Regions from separate parts of the Pseudoduganella sp. R-43 genome, predicted to be linked through region 1. Evidence: predicted binding sites of a transcription regulator. Region 1 holds the regulator's gene; the other holds the start of a gene.
What was found. Region 1 encodes HrcA, which represses chaperone genes, less so after heat shock. Its sites were predicted from a motif close to TTAGCACTCNNNNNNNNNGAGTGCTAA; they were not measured.
Positions count from the first base shown of each region.

Region 2: a site for HrcA is predicted at 2,150-2,176, ahead of rpoH (RNA polymerase sigma factor RpoH). Genes of this name have one in related genera too.

Region 1 covers NZ_CP183988.1:6,556,730-6,561,135, forward strand. Annotated here, with positions in the region: gene dapB (4-hydroxy-tetrahydrodipicolinate reductase) at 1-541, opposite strand, end outside; gene ACN9M3_RS29935 (outer membrane protein assembly factor BamE) at 558-1,085, opposite strand; gene fur (ferric iron uptake transcriptional regulator) at 1,192-1,620, shown strand; gene hrcA (heat-inducible transcriptional repressor HrcA) at 1,625-2,638, opposite strand; gene ACN9M3_RS29950 (HAD family hydrolase) at 2,643-3,338, opposite strand; gene ACN9M3_RS29955 (hypothetical protein) at 3,475-4,086, shown strand; gene ACN9M3_RS29960 (hypothetical protein) at 4,099-4,406, shown strand, end outside.
Region 2 covers NZ_CP183988.1:1,562,200-1,566,605, forward strand. Annotated here, with positions in the region: gene ACN9M3_RS07335 (hypothetical protein) at 1-251, opposite strand, end outside; gene ACN9M3_RS07340 (PEP-CTERM sorting domain-containing protein) at 390-965, opposite strand; gene rpoH (RNA polymerase sigma factor RpoH) at 1,158-2,048, opposite strand; gene ftsX (permease-like cell division protein FtsX) at 2,373-3,287, opposite strand; gene ACN9M3_RS07355 (cell division ATP-binding protein FtsE) at 3,284-3,943, opposite strand; gene ftsY (signal recognition particle-docking protein FtsY) at 3,953-4,406, opposite strand, start outside.

The DNA of each region.
Region 1 (4,406 bases):
GCCCCAGCGCATCGGCAATCACCTCGCCCATTTTCAGCGCGGTGCCGGACGGCGCATCGACCTTGTGGCGGTGGTGCGCCTCGATGATCTCGATGTCGTAGCCCAGGTCGAACTGCTTGGCGGCGAACTCCAGCAGCTTCAGCGTCACATTGACGCCCACGCTCATGTTCGGCGCGAACACGATCGCGGTCTTTTGCGCCGCCGCCGCGATGGCCGCCTTGCCCGCTTCATCGAAGCCGGTGGTGCCGATCACCATCTTCACGCCATGCTCGGCGCAGTAGGCCAGGTGGGCCAGGGTCCCTTCCGGGCGGGTGAAGTCGATCAGCACGTCGGCGCCGGCCAGGCCGGCGGCCAGGTCGGCGGTGATGGCCACGCCGGCCGGCTGGCCGGTAAAGGCAGCGGCGTCGCTGCCCAGGGCCGGCGCGCCTTCGCGGTCCAGCGCGCCGGACAGGCGTGCCTCGGGCGCCTTCTGCACCGCCTCGATCAACATATGGCCCATGCGGCCGCTGGCGCCGGCGATGGCGATATTCAGTTGCGTCATCTCGCTGTTTCCTCGGTTATTGCTTGGTGCCCGATTCCTGGCCGCCCGGTAGCGGCGCCTTGCCCGGCGCCAGGTTGCCCTTGGCATCCTCGGACTTCTTGAATTCCTTGATCGGGCCGGCGATGCGTGCGATGTATTCCTGTTCGGTCGGCAGGTCGCCGCCCTCGAAGCTGGCCACCTTGTCATCCTGGTCGAAGAACACCACCACCGTGCTGGTGGTCAGCTCGCCATTGCCCTTGGCCAGGCGGAACGGGTAGTCCCAGCGCTTGCCGTGGAAGGCATCGGCCATCAGCGGCGTGCCGAGCAGGAACTTGACCTGGTCCTTCGTCATGCCGTTCTTGAGCTGGGCCAGCATCTCCTTCGACACGAAATTGCCCTGCTGGATATCGGGGCGGTAGGGCGAGAAGAACCACAGGAATTTCTGCGTCTTGGTGATCTGGGTGGTCTGGGCCCCCTGCGAGGCTTCCACCGGGGCCACGGTGGCTGGCTTGCTGGCGCAGGCAGCCAACAGGGCGGCAGCCAGCAGCGGAGTGCTACGTTGCAACAAAGACAGCGGGGTCAAACGCATATTATGCATACCTCAATTCCGTGAGCAGAAGTGCCTAAAACGCTATATCATAAAGCACTTCCCGCAACTGACGTTAGCAAACATGAGTAACAGCCCTACCGACCTGAAGGCCTCCGGCCTGAAGGCTACCCTGCCGCGCCTGAAGATCCTCGATATTTTCCAGAGCAGCCCCGTGCGCCACCTGACGGCGGAAGACGTGTACAAGCTGCTGCTGGCCGAAAACATGGACGTCGGCCTGGCCACGGTGTACCGCGTGCTGACCCAGTTCGAACAGGCCGGCTTGCTCAACCGCAACCATTTCGAAAGCGGCAAGGCGATTTTCGAGCTCAACGAAGGCTCGCACCACGACCACCTGGTCTGCCTCGATTGCGGCCGGGTGGAAGAATTCGTCGACGAAGAGATTGAAAAGCGCCAGCAAAGCATCGCCGCCGAGCGCGGCTTCAAGATCGCCGAACACGCGCTGGCCATCTACGGCAGCTGCACCAAGGTCAACTGCCCGCACAAGCATTGATTTTTCAGTGGTTGCTCAGCGCGTTCGACAGCAGCCGCGACGTGATATCGACAATCGGGATCACCCGCTCGTACGCCATGCGGGTCGGCCCGATCACCCCCAGCGTCCCCACGATCTTGCCGTTGGCCTCATAGGGCGCGGTGACCACGCTCATTTCATCCATCGGCACCAGCTGCGATTCGCCGCCGATGAAGATCTGCACGCCGGAGGCCTTGGACGACACGTCCAATAGCTGCATCAGCCCGGTCTTTTGCTCGAACAGGTCGAACATCGCGCGCAGCGAGCTCATGTTCGAGGACAGGTCGGCCACCGACAGCAGGTTGCGCTCGCCGGCGATCACCATGTCTTCCGATTCGGCCATGGCCTCGCTGCCCGCCTCCACCGCCGCCTGCATCAGGCGCCCCATATCGTCGCGCAACTGGCGCAGCTCATGCTGCAGGCGCCCGCGCACGTCCTCGAACGACAGCCCGGAATAGTGCTGGTTGATGAAATTGGCCGACTGCTGCAACTGGGCCGGCGTGTAATCGACGTCGGTCAGCAGGATGCGGTTTTGCACGTCGCCGCCGGGTGAAACAATCACCAGCAGCACCCGCTTTTCGCCCAGGCGCAGGAATTCGATCTGCTGGAACACCGACTCGTGGCGCGGCGCCAGCACCACGCCGGCAAACTGGGTCAGCGACGACAGCATCTGGGCCGCATTGGCAATCAGCTTTTGCGGCTGCGGCGAGGCCGCGCGCAGGCTGGCCTGCACCGCGCTTTCATCGATGTGCTGCACCGTCAGCAGGGTGTCGACAAAGATGCGGTAGCCGCGCGGGGTCGGCACCCGTCCCGCCGAAGTATGCGGGCTGGCCACATAGCCCTGCTCTTCCAGGTCGGCCATGATGTTGCGGATGGTGGCCGGCGACAGCTCCAGCCCGGAGATCTTGGACAGGGCGCGCGAGCCCACCGGCTGGCCGTCGGCGATGTAACGCTCAACCAGGGCTTTGAGCAGGGTTTGGGCACGGATATCGAGATGCATAGGCCTATTCTGCCAACTGTTGTTCCAGCCACGCAAGCAATTCATCGAGCGTGGCGCAAATCGCGTCCGGCTGCGGCGCACCGTCCGGCAGGCCGGCGCCGTGTCGGTTCATCCACACCGCGCGCAAGCCGGCCGCCTGCGCCCCCGCCACGTCCAGCGCCAGGTCGTCGCCCACGTACACCGCATCGTGCGGCGCCACGCCCAGCGCCTGGCAGGCCGCGCGGAAGATGTCCGGCGCCGGCTTGGCCGCGCCGAAACGGGCCGCCGCCAGCGATACCTCGAAATGGTGGGCCAGGCCGATCACTTCCAGGTCGGCATTGCCATTGGAAATCGTGCCCAGCTGCACATGCTGGCGCAGCTTGAGCAAGCCCGGCAGCACATCGTCGTACGGCGTGACTGCATTGCGCGCGGCAAAGAAGTGCGCCATCGCGCCCTCGACATGAGCGGCGTCCTCGCCGGCCGCGGCAAAGGCCGCGTGCAAGCTGGCGCGGCGCAGCTGGCCCAGGTCGATCAGCAGTTCCGGCTGGGCCGCCGCCAGTTCGGCGCGGTGCGCGCGCAAGGCATCGATCGACCATTGCGCCGCCACCCTGGGCGCATGGGCCGCCAGCCAGGCGTGCAGCGTCAGCTCCGCTTCAGCGATGACAGGCGCGATCGGCCACAGGGTGTCGTCCAGGTCGAACAGGATGGCTTTCGGCTTCATGGGCGCATTGTACCGCGCCGCGGTTGCAAGCTGTTACAAGGGAAAAGCTGGCCAAATCGGCTATGGATGGTGCAAATGCACTAAAATAGGCGCCGATTTGACCGCGCGACGCGCGCAACCGACTGGAGAAAGTGGAATGAAGAGTAAGTATCTGTCTGCCGCCGCCGCGCTGCTGTGCGTCGCCGGACTGGCCGCCTGCGGCGGCAAGGGCAATGGCAGCATCGCCCTGGTAGTCCAGGTCCTCGGACTGGACCGCGGCGACCTGGTGCTGCAGAACAATGGCGGCGACGACCTGACCATCACCACCGCTGGCAACGGCAGTTATTCCTTCAAGACGCTGATGGCTCCGGACTCCCAGTTCAATGTGAGCATCAAGAGCGTGCCGGCCAACGTCAGCTGCAAGCTGGCCAACAACACCGGCAAGATCAACTACTACACCTACAACCAGACCGTCGTGACCTGCACCCCCGACCCGTACCCGCTGGGCGGCACGGTCAGCGGCCTGGCCGGCAGCGGCCTGGTGCTGGCCAACGGGGCCCAGACCGTGAACGTGGCCGCCAACGGCAGCTGGCAGTTCGCCACCCCGATCGGCAACGGCAGCGTGTATGGGGTCACCGTGCTGAACCAACCGACCAACCCCAGCCAGAAATGCACGGTCGCCGGTGGCACCAACGGCAACGGTACCGGCAAAATCGAGCCAAGTAAGGATATCAATTTCAACTTGATCGTGACTGTTACCTGCAACTAAGAAAGAGTCCAGATGAAAGCAAAATTCCTTGTCGCGGCCCTGCTGGCCGTCGCCCTGGCAGCCTGCGGCGGCAAAGCCAGTTTCACCATTGGCGGCACCATTTCCGGCCTGAACAACAGTGGCCTGAAGCTGAAAACCGCTGCCGGCGACACCGTCGAAGTGCCAGCTGGCGCCACCACCTTCAGCTTCCCCAACAGCATCAGCTACGGCACCGAATACAAGGTCGAGATCGTGCAGCAGCCGGCGCACATGACCTGTGACTTCCTGGGCGGCACCAATGTCGGTTCGGCTGGCCACACCACCTCGATCAACATCCAGAT
Region 2 (4,406 bases), 1.8 Mb from region 1:
CTGTAGCTGATGTATCCAGCCCAGACGCAGACTGCGCCTTTTTTACAGCGGCTGTCATTGACACGCTCGAGCTTGAGCGTGACTGCAGGGGCCAGCTTGACGATTTCCCCTTGTGCCAGGACGTAGCTGGCGCTGGTGCGTGGTGCCGGGCGGCTGGCTGCATCCTCGGCAGTGCTGCGGGTCGAGCCGCAGGCGGCGGCAATGGCGAGGACCAGGCCCGCCATGCCCAGACAGATCAGTCTAGCTTGCATGATGTTCTCCTCTGGCCTGGGAACAGCTTAGCAAATTACAAACTATCGTGTTGCACTGTTGAGTCCACTCAACAGTATGGTCGCGCCGAAAAAAAAGCGCCCCGGAGGGCGCCAGCTTTTATAGTTGGTTTTCACAACTTATTGTGTGCGGCGGCGGCGGACTATCCCCAAGCCCATCAGGCCGACGCCAAGCAGTGCCAAGGAAGCGGGTTCCGGAACCTCTTGCGGGGGAACGCCCGGGTCGGTCGGCGCATTGGCGCTGTTGGCCATGACTTTGAATTCGACATTGGTATTGTTGTCGTGCACGTTCAGCGAATTGAGCTTGAAGGTGTGGACGACGCCCGCCGTCAGGGAAACTTCGTCCCAGTAAGCGGAATAGCTGCTGGGCTTGGGGAGGGTCTTGGCCACCCCAACGTTGTCGAGGAAGAGGTCGAAGTCGAAATCCTGGACGCTGCCGCCATTTGGCGGCGTAATGCCAAAGTCGAAGGTGGTGTCGACGCTCACCGTCACGTACAGGACCTCCAGGTCTTTTACGTGAATCCAGTCGGCAAAGGTCCAAACCGATTCACCGTCAGGATTCCAGCCAGCACTGATTACCGAATCAACCGTCAATGCCAGTGGATTGCCGTAGGTTTGTCCGTCTTTGGTCGGGCCTGCAACGGCCAAGCTGGCTGTCAGGGCGCAAATTGCGGTCAATGCAAGCTTCTTGAACATGGGTAACTCCTCAGTGAGTGTGCTTGAGAGTTACTAAGCAATCGCTATGCCAGGAATTCAAACTCAGCCATATCAAGGGCTTAGCGATAGTTGCGATGTGGAATGTAAAAATTCCCGACATTAAGAAGCTTGCCCAAAAGTAAAAAAGCACCGACCCTTGCGGAATCGGTGCTTTTGCCGGAGGGTGCAGGCTTACATGTAGGCGGCCAGCGCACCCTTCATTTTCTTCAGCGCAGCCGCTTCGATCTGGCGGATGCGCTCGGCCGACACGCCGAACTCTTCCGCCAGCGTATGCAGCGTGGCGCCCGAACCATCGTCGTTGGCCAGCCAGCGTGCCTCGACGATGCGGCGCGAACGGGCGTCGAGCTTGGACAGGGCGGTTTCCAGGCCTTCGGACTGCAGGCGCACCACCTGTTCCGCTTCCAGCACCTTGGTCGGCTCCATATTGTCGGAGGACAGGTAGGCGATGGGCGAGAACTTGTCGTCTTCGTCGTCGGACGGCGCTTCCAGCGCGATGTCACGGCCGCTCAGGCGGGTTTCCATCTCGATCACGTCCTCGCGCCTCACGTCCAGGGTCTTGGCCAGTTCGTCGATTTGCGCCGGCGACATGGCGTCGAGCCCCTGCTTGTGGCTGCGCAGGTTGAAGAACAGCTTGCGCTGGGCCTTGGTGGTGGCCACTTTGACCAGGCGCCAGTTCTTCAAGATGTATTCGTGGATTTCAGCCTTGATCCAGTGCATGGCATAGGACACCAGGCGCACGCCCTGGTCGGGGTCGAAGCGCTTGACTGCCTTCATCAGGCCGATATTGCCTTCCTGGATCAGGTCGCCGTGCGGCAGGCCATAGCCCAGGTAGCCGCGCGCGATCGACACCACCAGGCGCAGGTGAGAAGTCACCAGCGTTTCCGCGGCCTTGATATCGTTCTTTTCCTTCAGGCTCTTGCCCAGCGCCACTTCTTCCTCATGGGTCAGCATGGGCAGGCGATTGACAGCCGAGATATAAGCGTCCAGGTTGCCCAGGCTCCCGCTGAAGCCAAGGGTCAGCGCGTTGCTGCCGGCAGGTACCAGTGCGTTTGTTGCGGTCATCTTGTCTATCCTCGCTTGAAGGGAATGCTTTTCAGAGTTACCAGCATGCACGACAGAACTTAAATGATTCTTAACCTCTATCATGCCGTTCTGAACATATATTAGCACTCTCCCTTGGTGAGTGCCAATTGCTGGGATTTTATGGCTCTGATAGCAAAAACACTATCGGCAAAGCGCTATTCCTTGCGTTGGATCAAAGTCAGGATAAGGCGGGCAGGGGCGCGGCTCCGTGCGGGTACGCACGATGAAGTTGAAAGTCGGGGTCAGGTCTGGCAATCCGCCACATTGTGGCGGATTGCCAGACCTGACCCCGACTTTCAACTTTCAATTTAGCCTGGAAAGATGACGCTGGACGCAGAGCAGGGCGCCGATCAGGCCGAGGCCGGCGGACAGGGCCAGCAGGCCGGCCGTGCCCAGGGGATCGAGCGGAGCCAGCTGGAATTCGGAGGCATACAGTCTTGCAAACTCTGCAATGGCCCGGTTGAGGGGCTGCAGGGCCAGCGCCACGCCGCCCAGGGCCACGCCGCCGGCACACAGGCCGAGCAGGGCGCCGGTGTAATAGAAGGGGCGGTGGATGAAACTGTCGCTGGCGCCGATCAGCTTGGACACCAGGATTTCTTCGCGCTGGGTCATCACTTGCAGGCGTATGGTATTGAACACTACCGCCACCACCACCGTGGCCAGCGTGGCGGCCAGCAGGAGCAGGGCCAGGCGCAGCACGCCCAGCAGGGCAGCCAGCCGTTTTACCCAGGCCGAATCGACTTGCACCGATTCCACGCCCGGCAGGGCGCGCATCTGGTCGGCGATGCTGTCGATCTTGCTGCCTTCGGCCGCGTCCTGGAAGGCGTTCAGCTTCACCACGTAGCTGTCCGGCAGCGGATTCTCGCCCAGGGTGGCGACCACGTCGGACAAGCCGCTCTTGGCATTGAGCTGTTCCAGCGCTTTTTCGCGCGAAGTGAAGATGATCTTGGCCGTCGGTGCAATGTTGCGCAGCGAGGAGGCCAGCCCGGTGGCCTGTTCGCGCGGCGTGTCGGCCTTGATGAAGACGCTGAGTTCAGGCTCGACCGCCATCTGCTCCGACATCGGCCGTACATTGTCGAGCAAGGTCACGCCCATGAAGGGCAGGGCCAGCGCAATCGCGACCACCAGGATATTGAACAGGAAAGAACCTGGCGCCCGGCGCACGTGCACCAGTGCAGAGCCGAGGGCGAACAGGTGGTGGCGCAGCCAGGTGCTCATGCGGCTTCCCTCATCAGTTCGCCACGTTCGAGATGGATCACGCGTGCCGCGGCGTCCAGGATCTGTTCATCGTGCGAGGAAATCAGGCAAGTCACGCCGACCGAGTGGAAGGCATGCAGCGCATCGATCACCCGGTTGGCGCTGGCGCGGTCCAGGTTGGCGGTCGGCTCGTCGGCCAGGATGATTTGCGGGCGGTTGACGATGGCGCGTGCGATCGACACGCGCTGCTGCTCGCCGCCGGACAGGGCCAGCGGCTGGCCGTCGGCGCGGTCCAGCAAGCCTACCTTGTCGAGGGCGGCCCGGGCACGCTGCTCGGCGGCGGCGCGCGGCGAGCCGGTCACCAGCAGCGGCATCATGACATTGGCCAGCACCGAACGGTCGTTCAGCAGGCGTTGCTCCTGGAAGATCAGGCCCAGGTTGCGGCGCAGGAAGGGAATGCCGGCGCGCTTCAGGGCGCCGATGTCCTGGCCGTTCACCAGCACCTTGCCCGAGGTCGGGCGCTCCATGGCGGCAATCATCTTCAGCAGGGTCGACTTGCCGGCGCCGGAAGGGCCGGCAAGGTAGACCAGCTCGCCCTTGGCAATGGTGAAGGAAATGTCGCGCAGCGCGACACCGTCGGGAGAATACTGTTTGCTGACGTGCTGGAATTCGATCATGTAGGCCGCTTATGCGAGCAGTGCTTCAACAAATTCAGCCGCATTGAACGGCTGCAGGTCTTCAATCTTTTCGCCGATGCCGATGAAGTACACCGGAACCGGGCGTACGCGGGCGATGGCGGCCAGGATGCCGCCTTTCGCAGTGCCGTCGAGCTTGGTAATGATCAAGCCCGACAATTGCAGCGCATCGTCGAAAGCCTTCACCTGGGCCAGGGCATTCTGGCCGGTATTGCCGTCGATGACCAGCAGGGTTTCGTGCGGCGCCCCTTCCATGCCTTTGCCGATCACTCGCTTGACCTTCTTCAGCTCTTCCATCAGGTGGAGCTGGGTCGGCAGGCGGCCGGCCGTGTCGATCATCACGACGTTGGTGCCGCGCGCCTTGCCGGACTGCACCGCGTCGAAGGACACGGCCGCCGGGTCGCCCGATTCCTGGGAAATCACGGTCACATTGTTGCGTTGGCCC